Regions from separate parts of the Apilactobacillus apisilvae genome, predicted to be linked through region 1. Evidence: a T-box and tRNA genes for the amino acid it is inferred to sense, from the RefSeq annotation. Region 1 holds a T-box; the other holds one or more tRNA genes.
What was found. The T-box of region 1 lies ahead of asnS (asparagine--tRNA ligase). A T-box ahead of a tRNA ligase gene usually reads a tRNA of that ligase, here a tRNA-Asn.
Positions count from the first base shown of each region.

Region 2: it has a tRNA-Asn gene. The T-box ahead of asnS (asparagine--tRNA ligase) is inferred to sense a tRNA for this amino acid. The anticodon was not compared.

Region 1 covers NZ_CP093362.1:102,591-114,321, reverse strand. The annotation lists gene MOO46_RS00570 (ABC transporter ATP-binding protein) at 1-1,398, opposite strand, end outside; tRNA gene MOO46_RS00565 (tRNA-Gln) at 1,531-1,603, opposite strand; tRNA gene MOO46_RS00560 (tRNA-Glu) at 1,713-1,786, shown strand; gene MOO46_RS00555 (C39 family peptidase) at 1,827-2,489, opposite strand; RNA gene ssrA (transfer-messenger RNA) at 2,613-2,986, shown strand; gene MOO46_RS00545 (nuclear transport factor 2 family protein) at 3,156-3,521, shown strand; gene MOO46_RS00540 (histidine phosphatase family protein) at 3,596-4,258, opposite strand; gene MOO46_RS00535 (hypothetical protein) at 4,383-5,015, shown strand; gene MOO46_RS00530 (HAD-IC family P-type ATPase) at 5,061-7,718, opposite strand; gene MOO46_RS00525 (heavy metal-binding domain-containing protein) at 7,849-8,160, opposite strand; T-box leader at 8,331-8,545, shown strand; gene asnS (asparagine--tRNA ligase) at 8,605-9,993, shown strand; gene MOO46_RS00515 (hypothetical protein) at 10,024-10,329, opposite strand; gene MOO46_RS00510 (NRAMP family divalent metal transporter) at 10,620-11,731, shown strand, end outside.
Region 2 covers NZ_CP093363.1:19,294-25,764, forward strand. The annotation lists gene MOO46_RS07445 (ATP-binding protein) at 1-265, shown strand, start outside; gene MOO46_RS07450 (hypothetical protein) at 278-559, shown strand; gene MOO46_RS07455 (hypothetical protein) at 581-928, shown strand; gene MOO46_RS07460 (N-6 DNA methylase) at 925-1,572, shown strand; gene MOO46_RS07465 (hypothetical protein) at 1,569-1,745, shown strand; gene MOO46_RS07470 (putative HNHc nuclease) at 1,759-2,436, shown strand; gene MOO46_RS07475 (hypothetical protein) at 2,429-2,818, shown strand; gene MOO46_RS07480 (RNA polymerase sigma factor) at 2,821-3,192, shown strand; tRNA gene MOO46_RS07485 (tRNA-Leu) at 3,438-3,506, shown strand; tRNA gene MOO46_RS07490 (tRNA-Asn) at 3,636-3,708, shown strand; gene MOO46_RS07495 (hypothetical protein) at 3,840-4,133, shown strand; gene MOO46_RS07500 (hypothetical protein) at 4,355-4,669, shown strand; gene MOO46_RS07505 (Gp49 family protein) at 4,746-5,009, shown strand; gene MOO46_RS07510 (hypothetical protein) at 5,106-5,837, shown strand; gene MOO46_RS07515 (hypothetical protein) at 6,248-6,424, shown strand.

The DNA.
Region 1 (11,731 bases):
TTCACCATTTTGTTCAACGCGAGCATTTAAGCCGCCTTCATCTTTAAGAAAATCAGAAGCTTTAGCTATATCCAAAGCATGCCAAATTTCTTCATCACTTGCAGATTCATTTCCATATAACATATTTTCTTTTACCGTTCCTGTAAATAGAACTGCGGTTTGTTGTGTAATGGAAATTAAATCATGTAAGTTTTTTTGTGAAATATCACGAATATCTGTATCATTAATTTTAATAGAACCTGATGATACGTCATATAAACGTGGTATTAAATTGATTAGACTAGACTTACCAGATCCAGTTTCACCAATAATTGCGACTGTTTGACCAGCTTTAGCATTAAAATCAATATCACTCAACACTGGAGTTTTAGAATCTTGATATTTAAAATCAACGTGCTCAAAAGCTAAAGTATTATTACTTTTATCAATTTCTATTGGTTGTTTAGGATCATTGATAGAATCTTTAACATCAAACACTTCATTAATACGAGTAGCTGATGCTTGAGCTCGAGGAATAAATACAAATAAAAATGATAGCATCATAAAACTAATTAAAATTTGTGTAGCATATGTCATAAAAGCAACTAGATTACCAACATCTAGACCGCTATTTGAAATCATCTTAGCACCAAACCAAACAATTCCGACATTAGTTCCGCTTAAAATAAATGTCATCAATGGAAACATTAATGAAACTAACATGAAAACACGAATTCCTGTTTTTGCATATCGATTATTATATTTATCAAAACGATTTTGTTCATAATTATCACGATTAAAAGCTCTGATAACTCTGACACCTGTCAAACCTTCCCTAAAAACTAGATTTAACTTATCAGTTTGTCCTTGTAATTTTTTAAACATTGGACCAGCAAAAGACATAACAATTGCTACTACAATGGCTAAAGCCACTAAAGATACAAAAAAGACAATTGTTAACTTCGGACTTTTAACAAAAGCTAAAGACATTGCACCGATCAACATAATTGGTGACATAATCATCATTCTCAAAACTTGAATCATAACATTTTGAATTTGAACAACGTCATTAGTATTTCTAGTAATTAATGAAGCGTCTCCAAATTTGTCTAAGTCTTGATCGGATAAATACATAATTTTTCGATAAAGTGCTGAACGAATTTTTTTACCCATCTTTTGTGATTGTGTTGCAGCAAAATAGATATTTCCACCGGCAGCAAGTACACCTATAAAAGTTACGAATAACATCTTAAATCCTTCGCTCCAAATATAGGAAACATTATTTTTAGCAACACCATTATTAATCAAATTGGAAGTAACAGTTGGCAGATACAAATCGCAGGAAACTTGAACAACTAAAAATAAAACAGCTGCCCAAACTGCACCCCAGACTAAATACTTTTTAGACAATCTAATCAACTTTAAACTCACTCCTTTTCATAAATATTAAAATAAAAACTTATTATAGATTATTTTAGTATTTATTTTGTAAAATTAAAATAAATATTGTTTATAAAACAAAAAAAGCGCCGCAATATAGCGACGTTTTGATTGGGTATACTGGGCTCGAACCAGTAGATTGCGGATTCAGAGTCCGCTGCCTTACCAATTTGGCGAATACCCAATAATTACTACATTTATTATGTTAAACTTTTGTAATAAAGCTGTCAATCATCATTCTCTTGTTTGACAATTTAATTTGTTTAAAGTAACATAATTATTGTTATATTTATTGCCCGCTGGTCAAACTGGTTTAAGACGCTGCCCTCTCAAGGCGGAGTTATGGGTTCGAGCCCCATGCGGGTGATTATAAAAAAGCAAGCCATTTTTATGGCTTGCTTTTTGTTTTAGTAACTAAATGCTAAATAACCACTTTTTTTCCATCGACGTGTTAATTGGCTGATTGTAATAGTTTTATTTAGCCCATCATAAGCATCTTTGTAAAAAAACACTCGCCGATTAAAGCCAATTATAATCACACAATGTTTATTATCATCCAGCCACATAAGGACTGGACGATTTCTTAATAATTGTGATCTAACTCTACGGTATGATTTATTAGTTAATAATTTAAAGGAACCCTTATTATTTATAAATAATTTAAAAAAGTCATTTGGTTTATATGAATACTTATCTTTTGTAAATTTAATTACTTCATTAAGCGATAAATCATAACCAGAATATGATAAAAGTGCCTGAGCTGCAATAACCGCATTTTCATAACGATGATCAACGTTAAAATGTAATTTTAATAATCGATAATTTTTTCGAACAAATTTATGAGCAACCCAACCTTCTTCGACACTACTACAAAAGTGGTACCATAATTGTTTTTTATAAAAGCCAATTTTATCAATTTCTAGTTTAGTATAATTATTTTCTTTAGAGAATGAGCAGCGGTTACTTTTCGTATCCTGCATTTCATTAACATACCATTTTTCAATCTTTAAATGTTTCAATCTAACATAGAAAGGATTTATTCTTTCACTTGCTATTGTATTTGATTTCATTAGTTCACCCTCGATATATCCCAATTATAACAATAATTAATCCAATCGCTTAATATTTCCTTCTAAAAATTATAAATGTTTTACACAAAGTTATAATATGATAAAATAGATTATGTAATTTTTGGGGTCGTTATGGATTCGACGGGTATAGTTCGAATTCGAGTGGCGTTACGTAGCGGCGTCTACGCAAAACCGTCCAGTTTTAAATTATAACTGCAAAAAATAATACTTTACAAGCTGCTTAATGGTTGCTTAATAGGCGCCTGCAGCAATCCAATTTAGCTTCACCTATGGGTTAACATTGGGTTTTATATGAAATAGGTTACGCTAGTCAGCTCCCACCTGAAGTTGCTAGAAGAGATTAATCAGGTTAGCTAATCATGATAGCCTTGGTGTATGGCGTTTTGATTAGTGAAATTTAAGTAATACTCCTATGAGCGTAGATATTCGAATGGCGATATGCTCGGACGCGGGTTCAAATCCCGCCGACTCCATTGATATAAAAAAGCTCGTTGTTATAGGTTTTAATTTTACCTTAACAGCGGGCTTTTTATTTACTTTAGATATAAATTAATTGATTCATTTTATATAATTACAAATAATTCTTACTAGAATAAATTATTTGTAATACAATGTTAATTGATTTTAATAGGAGGTTGTTAAAACATGGATAATAAGCAATTAGTAAATAAATTTTATGAAGAAGTTTTTAAAAATGGTGATTTATCAAATATAGACACTTTTATGAAAAATGACTATATTCAACATAGTCCTGAAGTTAAAAATGGAAAAGCTGGATTTATAGAATTCATAAAATTATTTTTGAAATTGGAACCAAAAATTAATATTTTAAATATAAGCAGTGATAATGATTATGTTTATGTTTTTTTTAAGTGCGATTTAAATAATGGTCATACTAACAAAGTATGTGATATTTATAGAATATCTGATAATAAATTAGCTGAGCACTGGGATATAATTGAAAAAAATATAGAAGACGTTAAAACTGCAAGTGGAAATCCACTATTTTAAACTGAATAAAATTAAAAGCCAAAAAATTATTTTGGCTTTTTTAGTAAAATATTAAATTCATCTAATTACTTAAGTTAGACTTCATTATAGCTTAAAACACTAATACTCCCTTCTTTATCAAAGTGTAATTTAGTAAGACTACCGTTCTTAGGACGAACGCTAACATCATATTTACCATGTGCAAATCGATCAACCAAGCTAAGTACTGCTGGTCCATGACTAACTAGCAAAACTTTACCATTATCTGTAATATCTTTATTATTCATAATGTTTCTAAAGCCTTCATCCCAGCGTTTCCAATATTGATCATTATTTTCAGCTTGATGAAATGGATCAACTTCATGAAAAGTGTCTTTAATTTTTCCTAATCCCGCTTCTTGTACCATTTTTTTATATGATGAAAACCCATTACTAGCAGCAATTGTATGACAAGTTTCGTCAATATTAGATCCTTCATAATAACCAAAAAATGCTCCACGAAGTAACTGCGATGATATTATATTTTCATTTGCTGAATAATTATTTTTATCATGAATAACTTTAGCTGTTTTTTCAGCACGTGCCATATCACTGGTATAAAATGCATCAAATTTAATGTCGGATAATTTATTGCCAATTTTTTCAGCATCCTCTAACCCTCGATTAGTTAAAGGTGTATTACTCCAGCCTTGCATTTTTCTATAAATATTGTAATAAGTTTGTCCATGACGAACTACATATAAATCAAATTCTTTCATATTTATCAAACCTCCACTTATTATTTTAAGTTAATTATACTTTAATATTAATTAAACGGAACCATAGTTAATGAAAAATCATTTTATTAGTAATATAATAAATTCATAGAAAGAAGTTTTGTATATGAAAAAAATATTTATTTACATAATAGCTATTTTTAGCACTTTAACATTATCAGCTTGTTCTTCTTCCAGTGCTTCTAATCACAAGAATGACACTTCAGCAAAAGTAGTACAAAATAAAAATGATAATTTTAAGATTTCTACTAAATACGGAACAATAGCTGTAGACCGCGTATTAGTAGGCACTCAATATAATTCAAAATTACAAAAAGATGGAAAAGCCTTATCAATTGACTATAGAATTACTAATCAATCGGACGAAGCTATGACTGCAAAAGATATTGCGGATAATTCAAGTATCCATGTTTATGGTGTGAACAATCTATTCAAAAAAGAATTATTAACTAAGAATAATGTTAAAAATTTAGTTAATAATTCAAGTAGTTATGAATATAACAAATTATCAGATGAAGTTGATAAATGGAATGATGTACAAATTCAGCCTAAACAGTCTATTAATATGATTTATCCTGAAATTTATTCAAACATTAATAAATATGATCAAAACAAATCTTATATTTTATTAGAAGATAAAAATAATAAAACTAAAAGTGATAAAATTCTACTACGTGATTTTGAAGAAAACGCCAAACAGTTTAATAATGTGAATGAGTTTTTAAAAGACAATGTATAAAAAAAGATTCTTGCACAAGATTGTGTAAGAATCTTTTTATTTTTATTATTTATTTTTGCTGAATCTAATAAATTTATCAATTTCAGCCACAATCAACACAATAATTCCGGAACAAACAATAATTAACCAATCAAACCAACTAATATTGGCTGTATAGAAATAAGATTGCATGAATGGAACGTAAGTTAATATTAACTGCAAAATAATCATCAAGCCAATAATTAGAAAGGCTTTTTGATTACTAAAGAAATCTTTAGATAACGCTAAATTATTAGTTCTAATATTGAACAAGTAGAATATCTTACTAAATACAACTACGTTAACAACCATTGTACTTGCAACTGCTTGATCATATCCTTGCCCCATCAACCATTCAAAGACAATAATACCAATTATAGCAATCATACAAGATACATATGTCATCTGAAATACATCATGTTTATTTAACAAACTAGCTGTATTTTTCCGTGGTTTTCGATTCATTATACCATTTTCAGCTGGTTCAAAGATAAAGGCAAATTGAATTGTAATTGCCGACACCATGTTAATCCAAAGCAGCTGCGTAGGTTCCAATGGCATTTCTCGATTCATCAGAATTGTAAAAGCGATAATTAATCCTTCAGCAAAAGATGTTGGTAATAAGAAAAGAATACTCTTTTTGATATTATCATAAATTCGACGGCCTTCTTTGATAGCTACCGCCATCGTACTAAAGTTATCATCTGTCAAAATCATGTCAGCAGAATCTTTAGCAACATCAGTTCCTTCAATCCCCATAGCTACACCAATATCAGCTTTCTTCAATGCAGGAGCATCGTTAACACCATCCCCTGTCATTGCAGTAACCTTACCAGCATCTTCTAAAGCTTGAACGATATCCATTTTATTTTTAGGTGTAGTTCTAGCAAATACTTGATTGTTTATAACAGCATCCCTAAATTCTGCTTTTGACATTTCATCCAGCTGTGCCCCAGTAACAGCACTAATTTTATTAGCTAGTCCTAATTGCTCACCAATTGCTTTAGCAGTAATTGGATTATCACCAGTAATCATTTTCAATTGAACACCAGCAGAATTCATTTCTTTAAGTGCTTGAATAACTTCTTCTCTAGGTGGATCAATGATGGCTGCTAATCCTAAGAACTTAACATTATCTTTAAGGATTTCATGAGTAATTTCATTAACGTCATCAGAAACATCTTTATATCCAACTGCAATGACACGTTTTCCCTGTTTAGATAATTCATTAATTTGATTATTTAAATATTTTTCATCAAAATTTTTATCATTTTTGTCAGCCATGCCAAATAATTTATCAGGAGAACCCTTAATAAAAATCTTCTTTTTACCATTTTCATCGCGAACTAGCTTGGCAATGTAACGGTAATCTGAATCAAAAGGCAATGTATCAACTTCTTGATAATTAGCATGCTCTGGATAATTCACAACTTTATGATAAAGGGTTAAGAAAGCACCATCTGTTGGTTCACCATTAATTTCCCATGTTCCATCATCATTTGATAAAACAGTATCGTTAGCTTCATATCCTGATTCCAAGAATAACTTCATCTTTGAATTTATTTCAGCAGGTTTATTATTGAATTTAATTTGACCTTTGGGTTCATAACCATCACCAGTTACATCATATTCACGATTATCGATAATGATGTTTTTAACTGTCATTTCATTTTTGGTAAGTGTACCAGTTTTATCTGTAGCAATTACATCAACTGAACCTAAAGTTTCAATTGCAGGCAAGGATTTAATAATCGTATGCTTACGTTTTGCCATGTCGCTAACACCCATTGCCAAAACAACTGATGTTGTAGCAGGTAATCCTTCAGGAATGGCACCTACTAACATTGATACAACGGCTAAAGATAGTACTGATAGTGAATACGTTCCCATAAATAAACCTAAAATGAATAGTAAAATTGAAACTGCAATAATTACATAAGTAATTTGAGTTCCTAATTTATCTAACTCAATCATTAATGGTGATTTTCTGGCTTTAGTATTATTTACTTCTGATGAGATTTTACCAATTTCAGTATTTTCACCGGTATCAACAACAATTCCTTTTCCACTACCAGAAGTAACTGAAGTTGATGCATAAGCCATATTCTTACGTTCAGCCAATGGTGTTTTATCTTTTTCAATAACCCCTTCAATTTTTTCAATTGAATCTGGTTCACCAGTAAGTGCAGCTTCTTGAATTCTTAAATTATCCGCATCAAAAATTCTTAAATCAGCTGGAACATTATCACCTGCTTCAAGAAAAACAACATCCCCAACAACTAAGTCTTCAGCTGGAATATCATCCCTACTACCATTTCGATAAACAGTCGCTTGAGTTGATAACATTTGCTTGATTTTTTCCAAAGCTTCAGAAGCATTTGCTTCTTGATAGTAACCAATAAATGCATTAATGATTACTACCAATGCAATAACTAATGCATCAGAGTAATGTCCCATTAATAAAGTTATTAATGCCGCTACAATTAAAATGTAAATAATCATGTTATTAAATTGACGCACAAAAAGCTTCCATTTAGGTTCTTTCTTAACCTCAATTTTATTAAGACCGTACTTTTGTAAACTAAGTCTTACTTGTTCATCACTTAAACCTTTATTTATATCTTTAATATCAAATTTTTTAGTAATTTGATCAACTGTTAATTGATAACTCGATTTATCTTTCATATATATCTACCTTTACATATAAAATAATTTTATTTTTTAAAATAAATACAAAAACTATTTTAATTGATAGTAAGGAACGCAAGATAAAAAGCGATTTAAAAAGTTTTTCATATTTATAATCTCCTAAAAATTACTGATTAAACTTAACCGCAGTGCCATAAGCTACAACTGACTGCATATCACTACCAATCGAGCCAGAATCAAATCTCATCATAACGATTGCATCGGCACCTTTATTTTCGGCTTCCTTTTTCATTCTTCCAATTGATTCTTCTCTGGAATTATGGAGCATTTGCGTATAACCTTTAATTTCTCCACCAACAAGATTTTTTAAGCTTGCAGAAATATTACTACCAATATTTCTAGATTGAGTAGTAACACCAAACACTTCACCCAATACTTCGTAATTTTTTCCAATATTTTCAGTAGTTGAAATTAACATAGTATCTACAACCTCTCCTATTTATATACTTTAATTATAATAAAATAATAAATAATTTCCTAATAAATTAACTCAAGTTGAATTAAATATTATTTAGAATTTTAATTTAAAATAATATTGTATATACTAGTAAATTAGTGTTAATATTTAATTGTTATAAAGTTTATATATTAAATACTATAAATATGGATTAGTACTAAATAATATTTTTTCAGCGAATTAAGAATAGTGAGAGCTTAATAACCCTATTATCTAGGAATAACACCTATTTGTTTTTATTTCGAACCCTTAAAGTAGAGATAAACGGTCTTCATACGTTACATGAAAGAGTGGCCTTTTTAAAGGCATTTTAGGTGGTACCGCGGAAAGAGCTTTCGTCCTTATATGGACGAAAGCTCTTTTTTATTTATTGTATTTAAACAATCAGAAAGGTGTGTATTTTATATGCAACAACTAAGTGTTATCGATTTATACGATAAAGATATTGAAGATAAATCTACTGTTGCTCTTGAAGGATCAGTAAAAACTATTCGTGGTTCTAAAAACATTAGCTTTATTGAATTAAATGATGGTTCATGTTTTAGAAGTGCACAAGTTATCTTAAAAAAAGATAACCCTAATTTTGAAGAAATTAGCAAATTACCAATTGCATCTACAATTACTGTAGAAGGAGAATTTGTTAAAACTCCTGATGCACAACAACCATTTGAAATTCATGGTCAAAAAGTAGAGTTAGTTGGTCATTCAAACGCTGATTATCCATTACAAAAGAAAAAACAAACTTTTGAATATTTAAGAACAATTGCTCATTTACGTCCAAGAACTAATACATTCTACTCAGTATTTCGTATTCGTTCATTAGCAGCTTTTGCTGTTCACGAATATCTACAACACAATGACTTTGTATACGTTAATACCCCTATCATTACAAGTAGTGATGCTGAAGGTGCTGGAGCTATGTTCCGCGCAACTACTTTGGATATGAATAACTTACCAAAAGACGAAGATGGCAAAGTAGACAACTCTAAAGATTTCTTCAAAACAGTTACTAACCTAACAGTTAGTGGTCAACTACAAGAAGAAGCTTTCACAATGGCATTCAAAAATGTTTACACATTTGGACCTACATTTAGAGCTGAAAATTCACATACTCCTCGTCATGCTTCTGAATTTTGGATGATTGAACCAGATATGGCTTATACCAGATTACCAGGTATGATGGATTGTGCTGAAGGTTTACTAAAATATGTTATTAACTATCTTTTAGAACATGCTAAAGATGAACTTGATTTCTTGGACCAAAACGTTGAACCAGGTCTACTTGATAAACTAAGAGGTACCGCTGGTGAAGAATTTGCTCGTGTAACTTATACTGATGCAATCAAGATGTTACAAGAATCAGGTGAACAATTTGAAATTCCGGTTAAATGGGGCATGGATCTAAAATCTGAACATGAACGTTACTTATGTGAAGAAATTTATAAACGTCCAACCTTCTTAACAGATTATCCTCGTGATATTAAAGCATTCTACATGCGTGATAACGATGATGGTAAAACTGTTGCTGCTTCTGATTGTTTAGTACCAGGAATTGGTGAAATCGTTGGTGGTAGTGAACGTGAAGAACGTGAAGATATTTTGGACAAAAAGATTCACGAATTTGGATTAAAACCAGAAGAATATGCTTGGTACGCTGAATTAAGAAAATACGGTGAAATCAAACATTCTGGTTTCGGAATTGGATTTGAAAGACTAGTTATGTACTTAACTGGAATGGAAAACATTAGAGACGTTATTCCTTATCCACGTGAACCAGGAAATGCACCATTCTAATAAAAAATGATAAAAAAGACATTACTGTAATTAAGTAATGTCTTTTTTAGTTATATTACCATTGCTATAAATATTGAAAATACCCAATTCAGAATAGTCAAACAAAACTTGAATCTCAAATAACTGCTGTTTTAAATCAAAAGATAATGGTACTAATATTAATTTATCTTTTGAATTTAAATTATTTAAAAGACGCTGTTCGGCGTCCAAAAAAGATTTTACTAAACTATCTTTACTAGTAAGTATGGTTGATGGAAAAAAGTATCCGAACTCATTACGGTATTTAACTTTTAATATATTATGGCGATGCTCTAAGATAAAAATTTTATTTTTCAAAGAATGCCCTCCTAATAATTATAAATATAATAAAGATTGGGTAATTATTAAAAATGATCATTTTATTTTTTTCGTGAATTATAATTAAAATTTCATTCAAAAAATAATAACTAATGTTTATATCATAAGAAATTTTGTAATAAAAGACTTATTACTTAAAAAAGGTAGTGATAAGATATAATTCCATTCTTCTTTAGGAGCGATATAAAATCGAAATTATACAAAAAAATATCCCGTTATTAAAGAGATTTAAACGTTGGTTTAAAATATTTGGACCTGGATTAATTGTAATGCTAGCAGATACTGATGCTGGATGTCTATTAACAGCTGCTCAATCAGGTGCCCAATATGGATATGCAATGATTTTACCACAAGTTATTTTAATGCCAATCTTATATATGGCACAAGAAATGACTGTCAGATTAGGTATTGTTACCAAAAAGGGGCATGGAGAACTAATCCGTGAATATTTTGGTAAAAAATGGGCTTATCTATCAGCAATAACACTTTTAATCTCGGTAATTGGAGCATTAATTACTGAATTTATTGGCATTGCTGGTGTTGGAGAACTGTTTGGCATCCCAAAAACAATCACAATTCCTATGGCAATTATTTTACTAGCAGGAATTGGATTAAAGGGCAGCTATAAAAGAGTTGAACATATTGGATTAGCCGTTGGCCTGTTTGAATTAGTTTTTATTATTGGATTATTTTTTATTCATCCCAACTTTAATGAAATGATAAACGGTATGAAAAACGTACCTCTATCAGATCCTAATTATATATACTTAATTGCAGCAAATGTGGGAGCTGTAATAATGCCCTGGATGATTTTTTATCAGCAAAGTGCAGTTATCGATAAGAACTTGAAACCTGAAATGATTAAAGTAGAAAAGTATGATACTGCAATTGGAACAGTTATCACACAGGGAATTATGATTGGATACATAATTTTATTTGCCACAATCGTAGCTGCTAAAAATAAATATATTAATTTTAACCTAGTCATTGATTTAGCAAACGCACTTGGTAGCTTCTCAGGAATTGGAATTGCTAAAGTAATTATTGGACTAAGTATTTTGGGTGGATCTTTAGTAGCTGCCCTAGTAGTAGCATTAGCTGGAACTTGGGGAATGACCGAAGTCTTAAATTGGAAACATAGCTTAAACAACAAATTAAGAAAAAACAATTTGGGATTTTACAGTATTTATATTCTGGTATTTATTATTAGTGGAATAATGGTTTTATATATGGACAATATGGTTGATATAACTATTTCCATTGAAATTTTAAATGCACTAATGACTCCAATTGTTTTGGGATTTTTATTATTATTAGAAAACAAAGCATTACCATCTCAATATAAAAGTAAAGGATTCTACAAATGGATAGTTATAACATG
Region 2 (6,471 bases), on a different replicon from region 1:
TAAAGTTGACCTGCTAGTTATGGATGACTTAGGCAGTGAAGCTAGCATGAAGCGTGATAGTAACGAAGCTAGCGACTTTGTGCAAAGAGTATTATTTGGAATATTTAATGCACGTACTAGAACGATCATAACTACTAACTTAAATTCCAAAGAATTATCTCAAATGTACAATCCAAAGCTGATTAGCCGCATGGAAAAGAATGTTAAAGGCCACATTATCAAATTTACTGAAGCGACATCGGATAAAAGAATGATCGAATTTTGAGGAGAGTGAATTATGACAGACAGTGAAAAAACAAAAAATGCAATTGCAGAAGGAATTAAACGTAGCCCAACTATGTGTGATTGGGAAATTGTAGAAAATCACGATTATCCAGAAACAGTTTATGATTTGCATGAGGTTGATAGCAGCACTCCTACTGTGATTAGAGTATTTGTTGGTGGAGATTTCGCATTTCCAAAAGCTAAGTATGTGCTAAGAGGCAATGAATTAATGATGCTAATGAATATCAAACAACAATTATATGATTGCTTTGGAGACGGTCAATACGAAAATTAATCACTTTAAGGAGAAATAGTTATGGTTAGTAAAGAAAGGCATATTGAAGATTTAGAAAATTTTAAATTGGAGTTAGCAAGAGCATTAGGGATTTATGCATGGAAACCAAATGGGAAAACACATTACTTTATGCCACCTTATCTATATAGTGCAACCGCTAGAAACTTGTTCAATGATAATGATGATGTGGTTCTATCTAATAAAGCGGAACTAAAGAGAACTTTAGAAATGATAAAGCTGGTAAGAATGAAAGTTTATTATAACGAAAAAAATAAACTATTGAGTATGTTGGAAATTGGAATTGAAAACGATTTTAGCTTAACGATTTATAGCAATGGTGATTTAGCATTTGGGTGTGATAAGAAATGAAATTAGATGTAGATACAATTAACCAATTGATTGGAGTTAATGAAAGTTACCAAGCACCGGATGAGTTGCTTAAAATCATGTTGGATAAAACTAGACGAGAACAACTGTTCAAGAAATTTTTAGCGGTCAATCATGATGTTAGCTATGACTGGTTTCAAGATTATTTTGAGCAGGTGCAAGCTGATCGTAAAAAGAAAAAGCAAGATTTCACACCTAACTCAGTATCAAAGCTTACTCATAATCTAGTTGGTAACTCAGATGATTACTTTGAGGCATGCGCTGGTACTGGTGGAATGCTAATTAAGCGATGGAATGATGATCGTATGCAACATACGCCGTTTGATTATAGACCACATATGTACTTTTACCGAGTTGAAGAACTTGGTGATAGTGCAATCGCTTTTTTAATCTTCAATTTTGCAATTCGTGGTATGGATGGCACCATTTTCTATGGCGATAGTCTTAGTCGTGAATGCAAACAAGTATTTTTCATTCAAAATGATATGGACGAGCCACTAAAGTTCTCAAACGTAAACATCATGCCTAGAACAGATATGGTTATGAAAGAATTTGATGTTGGTAGTTGGAATATTAAACATAAAGAAATTAATCATATTGAAAGTGGAAGGGTGGTCATTAAATGAATAAGAAACAATCCAATAAAGAAATAGAAGATGCCAAATTAAAAGCTCAAGCGGATGCTAGTTATATTAACTGGCTTCTGATGAATGAATTTACTTTTGAACAAGCAATTCAGCTTCTTAGCATAAATAAGATGCAAGAAGCATTTTACGAGCAATGGAAAGGCAATTATTAAAGTAGATGATTAAATGGAAATTAACGGTCATATATTAGGGTTTACAAACGGAATTATTCAATTCAAGCCTAAGAAATTAACTGACGAGCTGATACGATTTATAAAAGAAAATATTGGCAACGAAGTGGAAATGAACGTGGATGATGGTAGAACCATAACGGTTGATCAACGTAAAAAAGCTTTTGCTATGATGAATGATATTAGTGATTATACTGGTTACTCTCTACTTGAAGTTGAAGAACGGATGAAGGTTAGATTTATATGTACTAGGAGACATCCTAAGTGGTTCTCACTCAGTAATTGTGGAATTAACATGGCAAAAGTATTTATTGACTTTCTGATTGCTTACTGTCTGAAAGAAGAAATTCCGTTTACTACGATTGTTTTCGATGAGATTCAACAGTCATATCCATTGAGAGTGAGACTACTCAAACATAGATTATGTTATGTATGTGGTAAGCCAAACGCTGATATTGATCACGTTGATACGATTGGTAGTGGACGTAATAGGCGCCATACAAATCAAGTTGGCTATTATGCATGGAGTGTTTGCCGAACACATCATACAGAGCGGCATAAAATTGGTGTTAAGTCGTTTGCTAGGAAGTATCAGATTAAACCAGTTAAATTAACTAGAGAGTTGATTGAAGAATTAAATTTATCAGATAAAGGAGCGGTTGAAAATGAATAATGGAATAAGTATTAAACAAATGAAATTTATCATTAAAAATCATTTTCCAAAATTTAAAATTAATCCTATTGACTACCCAGGATTACAGATTATTAGTAATAAGTTAAATTCTATTAACGACAATATTCAGTTTTATATATTAGATATTCCATATGCACCAGCGATTATTATTGACGATGATGGTTGGTATATGGATGAGAGAGATAATATGGGGTTAAAAGTTAACAACCTAAACAAGAATATGCTGAAAAAATATGATGTTCAACTGTTTGATGATGACTTGGTTATGATGGTTGATGCCACTGATTCAGATAGAATTTTAGATGGAATTAATAAATTCTCTGATTTAATGAATGAATTGTTTATTGTTAAGGAGCGATAGGTATGAAAACAATTGATGAAGTTTTTGAAAAATACGATAAATGCAATAGAACTAAAGTTAAAAATCAGTTGCTAAGTGGCATTGATTATAGTCAAGAAAAAGTGGTTTCTAGTTCTGGCAATGTTAGCGAAGATAAATTAAATAATCATATTGATTCAACCAAATATTGTGAAAAGGTTGATGCTGCTATTAAGCTACTTGATACTGAAGAATATTCTATTATTATTCAAATGATCTATATTGAACATAAAACAAATTTAGATGTAGCAAATTTCATAGGAGTATCAGAAAAGACAGTTAGAAGGCATAAAAAAGATGCTATTAAAAACTTTTTAGAAATTTGTCCGTACATTGACCGCAAATTGACCGCTTAATGACCGGACAAGGACCGTGTCAAGCGGTATAATAGGTATAGTGAAATAATTATATATATGGTTATTTCGCACTTTAATATTGGATTTCAAGTTCAAAGCTAAGATTTCTTACCATTTTTTGCATTCGTAGAATGCCTCCTTTCTTTATAATAAAATTATGGCGTGCAACTCGGTAGCACTTAAGTTGGGTGGTTCGACTCCCCCAGTTGCACATATGGGTTTCAGCAAAGTTTCCCAGCAGATTTAGAGATATAGTTCAGTGGCAGAACTGCTGATAACACGCAGTAACACTGGTTCGATTCCAGTTATCTCAATTGCCCTTTGGGGTAAAATAAATTAACTTTTTATTTTCGTTTTATTTTTCTGGAGAACAGCCTAGGATATCTCAAAAAATAACAATCTAATTTTAGGTGGTGTTCTCGTGTGGTTGATAGCCACATTATTGGGACATAGCTCAGTTGGTAGAGCGCCTGACTGTTAATCAGGTTGTCGACAGTTCGAGTCTGTCTGTCCCAGTTGTCAGAGATGGCAAAATACAAATAGAGAGTTTAAATTCAGAGTCTCGTTTGTATTTCACAACAATTTGCTTAAGCAGTTACTACGGTAGCTGCTTTTTTAGTTACATAAATAAATTAAGGAAAAATAAAATGTTAGATGCATTAAGAATTAAGAATAATCAAGAAAACAAAATTATTGGAAGGATTGATCGTGATATGGCAGTTAAACGTAGCAAAGAAAACAAAATTCCAGAAGAAACAGATTTTGAAAAGAAAATTAATAAGTTAAAACATGAAGCCCAAAAGCGTAACGCTAAATTAAAGAGCGGAATTCATGACTATTTAGATGCTCAAGTTAAACCAGAAGTAGCTAAAGAAATTGTTAAAGAAATATTAAATGATTACCAAGTTAAAATCGATAAGAAAGCTGTTAAAAAGAATTAATTATGAAATCTAATAATTAGTTACTTTAACAAAGTAAAATAAAAAGCCCTAAAAACAGGGCTAATTATTATTTACGTCTAGTAGTACGTTTGTAGCCAGGTTGCTTTTTAGATGGACGAACAGTTACAGTTTTAGGACCTGGCTTATGTGGGTTAGCAGGATAGTTTCTGTGTTCAGGCATGCTTATCACCTCCCACATATAATTATAGTTTTAGAAAGGAATGACCACAATTAATTTAGATAATAGACATATAAACGTTATGGGTATGGATTTTAAAGTATCCGTTGTTAAAGATTTGTTTAATGGCAATGATAAAGTACTAGGTTATAGTGATTATGCCAATAGTGCAATTAAATTGGAATCTAATCAAGATGATCAAAACAAGTTGCAAACATTAGTACATGAGATAACACACATTATTCTATGGAATACTGGTTATGATGATCTAAACAACAATGAGCAATTAATTGTGGCATTTGGCAATGTATTGTATCAAGTATTAAGAGATAATGATTTAAGCATGATGTATAAGTAACAAACCAGAATAGGTCATGTAGCAAAAATAAATAAAATAGCCTGAAGTGCTTTAATTATATTGTGGAGGAAACAACATGAAAAACAAATTAACAGAAGAAGATATCAATTTAATATTAGAAAAATCAACAATTCAATTTGAAACTAAGTTCGGTAAATGCACCGTATGCTATTGTAAGTTGCCTAACGGTTTCACATTAGTAGAAAGCACTGGTTCAGTGAGTGAAGATAACTACGATGAAAGCATTGGTAAGAAAGTATGTTTAGAACATATTAAAAATGAAATTTGGAAGCTAGAAGGATATAGTTTAGCTAATGAATTATATAAAGCTAACAAATAAACACATTATGGTATTCAAGTAGGATCATTTCCTGCTATGTGTATAAAAAGTCTACCTATTATATATAGGCGTAAAAGTGAGGTGTGAATATGTAAGATGGATTGGAGTAGAGCAAAAACAGATTATGAAAAAGGAATGTGTTACAGAGAAATAGCTAAGAAGTATAAATGCAAGTATGGAACAGTAAGAGTACATGCTAGACGTCATAAGTGGAAACAAATTGAAGCTCCGCTCAATACTAAAAAAGCTAAAAGAGATGTAACACATGTTACAAAAAAGCGTACAAAAAATGTAACAGATACAGATAAAAATGTAACACCTGTTACAGATGATGATACAGAAGAATTAAGTCCAGAAAATGAATATTATTGTTATTTACGTGCTACTCAGAGAATTCCAAGATATAAGGCATATTTGATTGCTAGAAAAGGATTTATAACTACTGAAGCAAGTGCAATGGTTCAATCGTCTATTTTAGAGAAGAAACCAGAAATTAGACTAAGAATTAATAAGATACAGCAAAACTCATTAGAACGTAATAGCTGGACAATGGATAATGTTTTAAAAGAACTGGATAATATTTTCGAACAATCTGTTGCCTCAATTTTTTACAACGGACTTAATAAAGCTAATTCAGATTCTGCATATAATGCATTGGATCGAATAATTAGTTTGCTTTCATTAGTCCCAACCGAACAAGCTAAATTAAAGAAATTGCAGTTTGACAGTCGCTTATCTGAATTAAAGGCAAAATCACTTGATGATAATGACGATGCTCAAATGAGCCAATTAGGTAAGTTAATGGATAAACTAGAAGACGATAGTTAGTAGGTGTTATAATGTGTTTGTTCATATTACTTTTTAAACTATATAATTTTGAAACATACTTACTAAATAAATTTACAAATTATGTAATTTTTATCGTAAATCGACTTTGTGAAATCACTTCACAAGCCTGCAATTCACAAAGATGTTTGTGAAAGTTGTATTTGACAAATTAAAACATTGACTGCGGGTTGTTAAATCAACATTTTGTTGTACAACTTCGCTTAACATATGTTATGTAAAGTAGAATAAATGAACACGCTACAAACGTTATTATATCAACACTTACAGCAACCATAAAGCATAAAAATAAGCCTTGTGATTATCTTAAATCACAGGGCTTTTATAAATTGTAATTTAAATGTAATATTTAAGATGCCAAATGGCATCTTTTTTTATTGGAGGAAATTATTATGTACTGGGAAGATGCATTAGCGTATTCTATGCTTGTATGTAAAAGCTATTTTAATGTTGGCAAACATAAAAAACGTATTAGAAAAAAGATTATGAAACGCAAAGGAATTTATGTTCAATATAAAATAGTAAAATCTTTTGGTAAACTGAGGCACTCTGATGAGTGTCTTTTTTAGTACAAAAAATTAGGAGTGAAATAATATGCTGACGACATTAGGTGCAA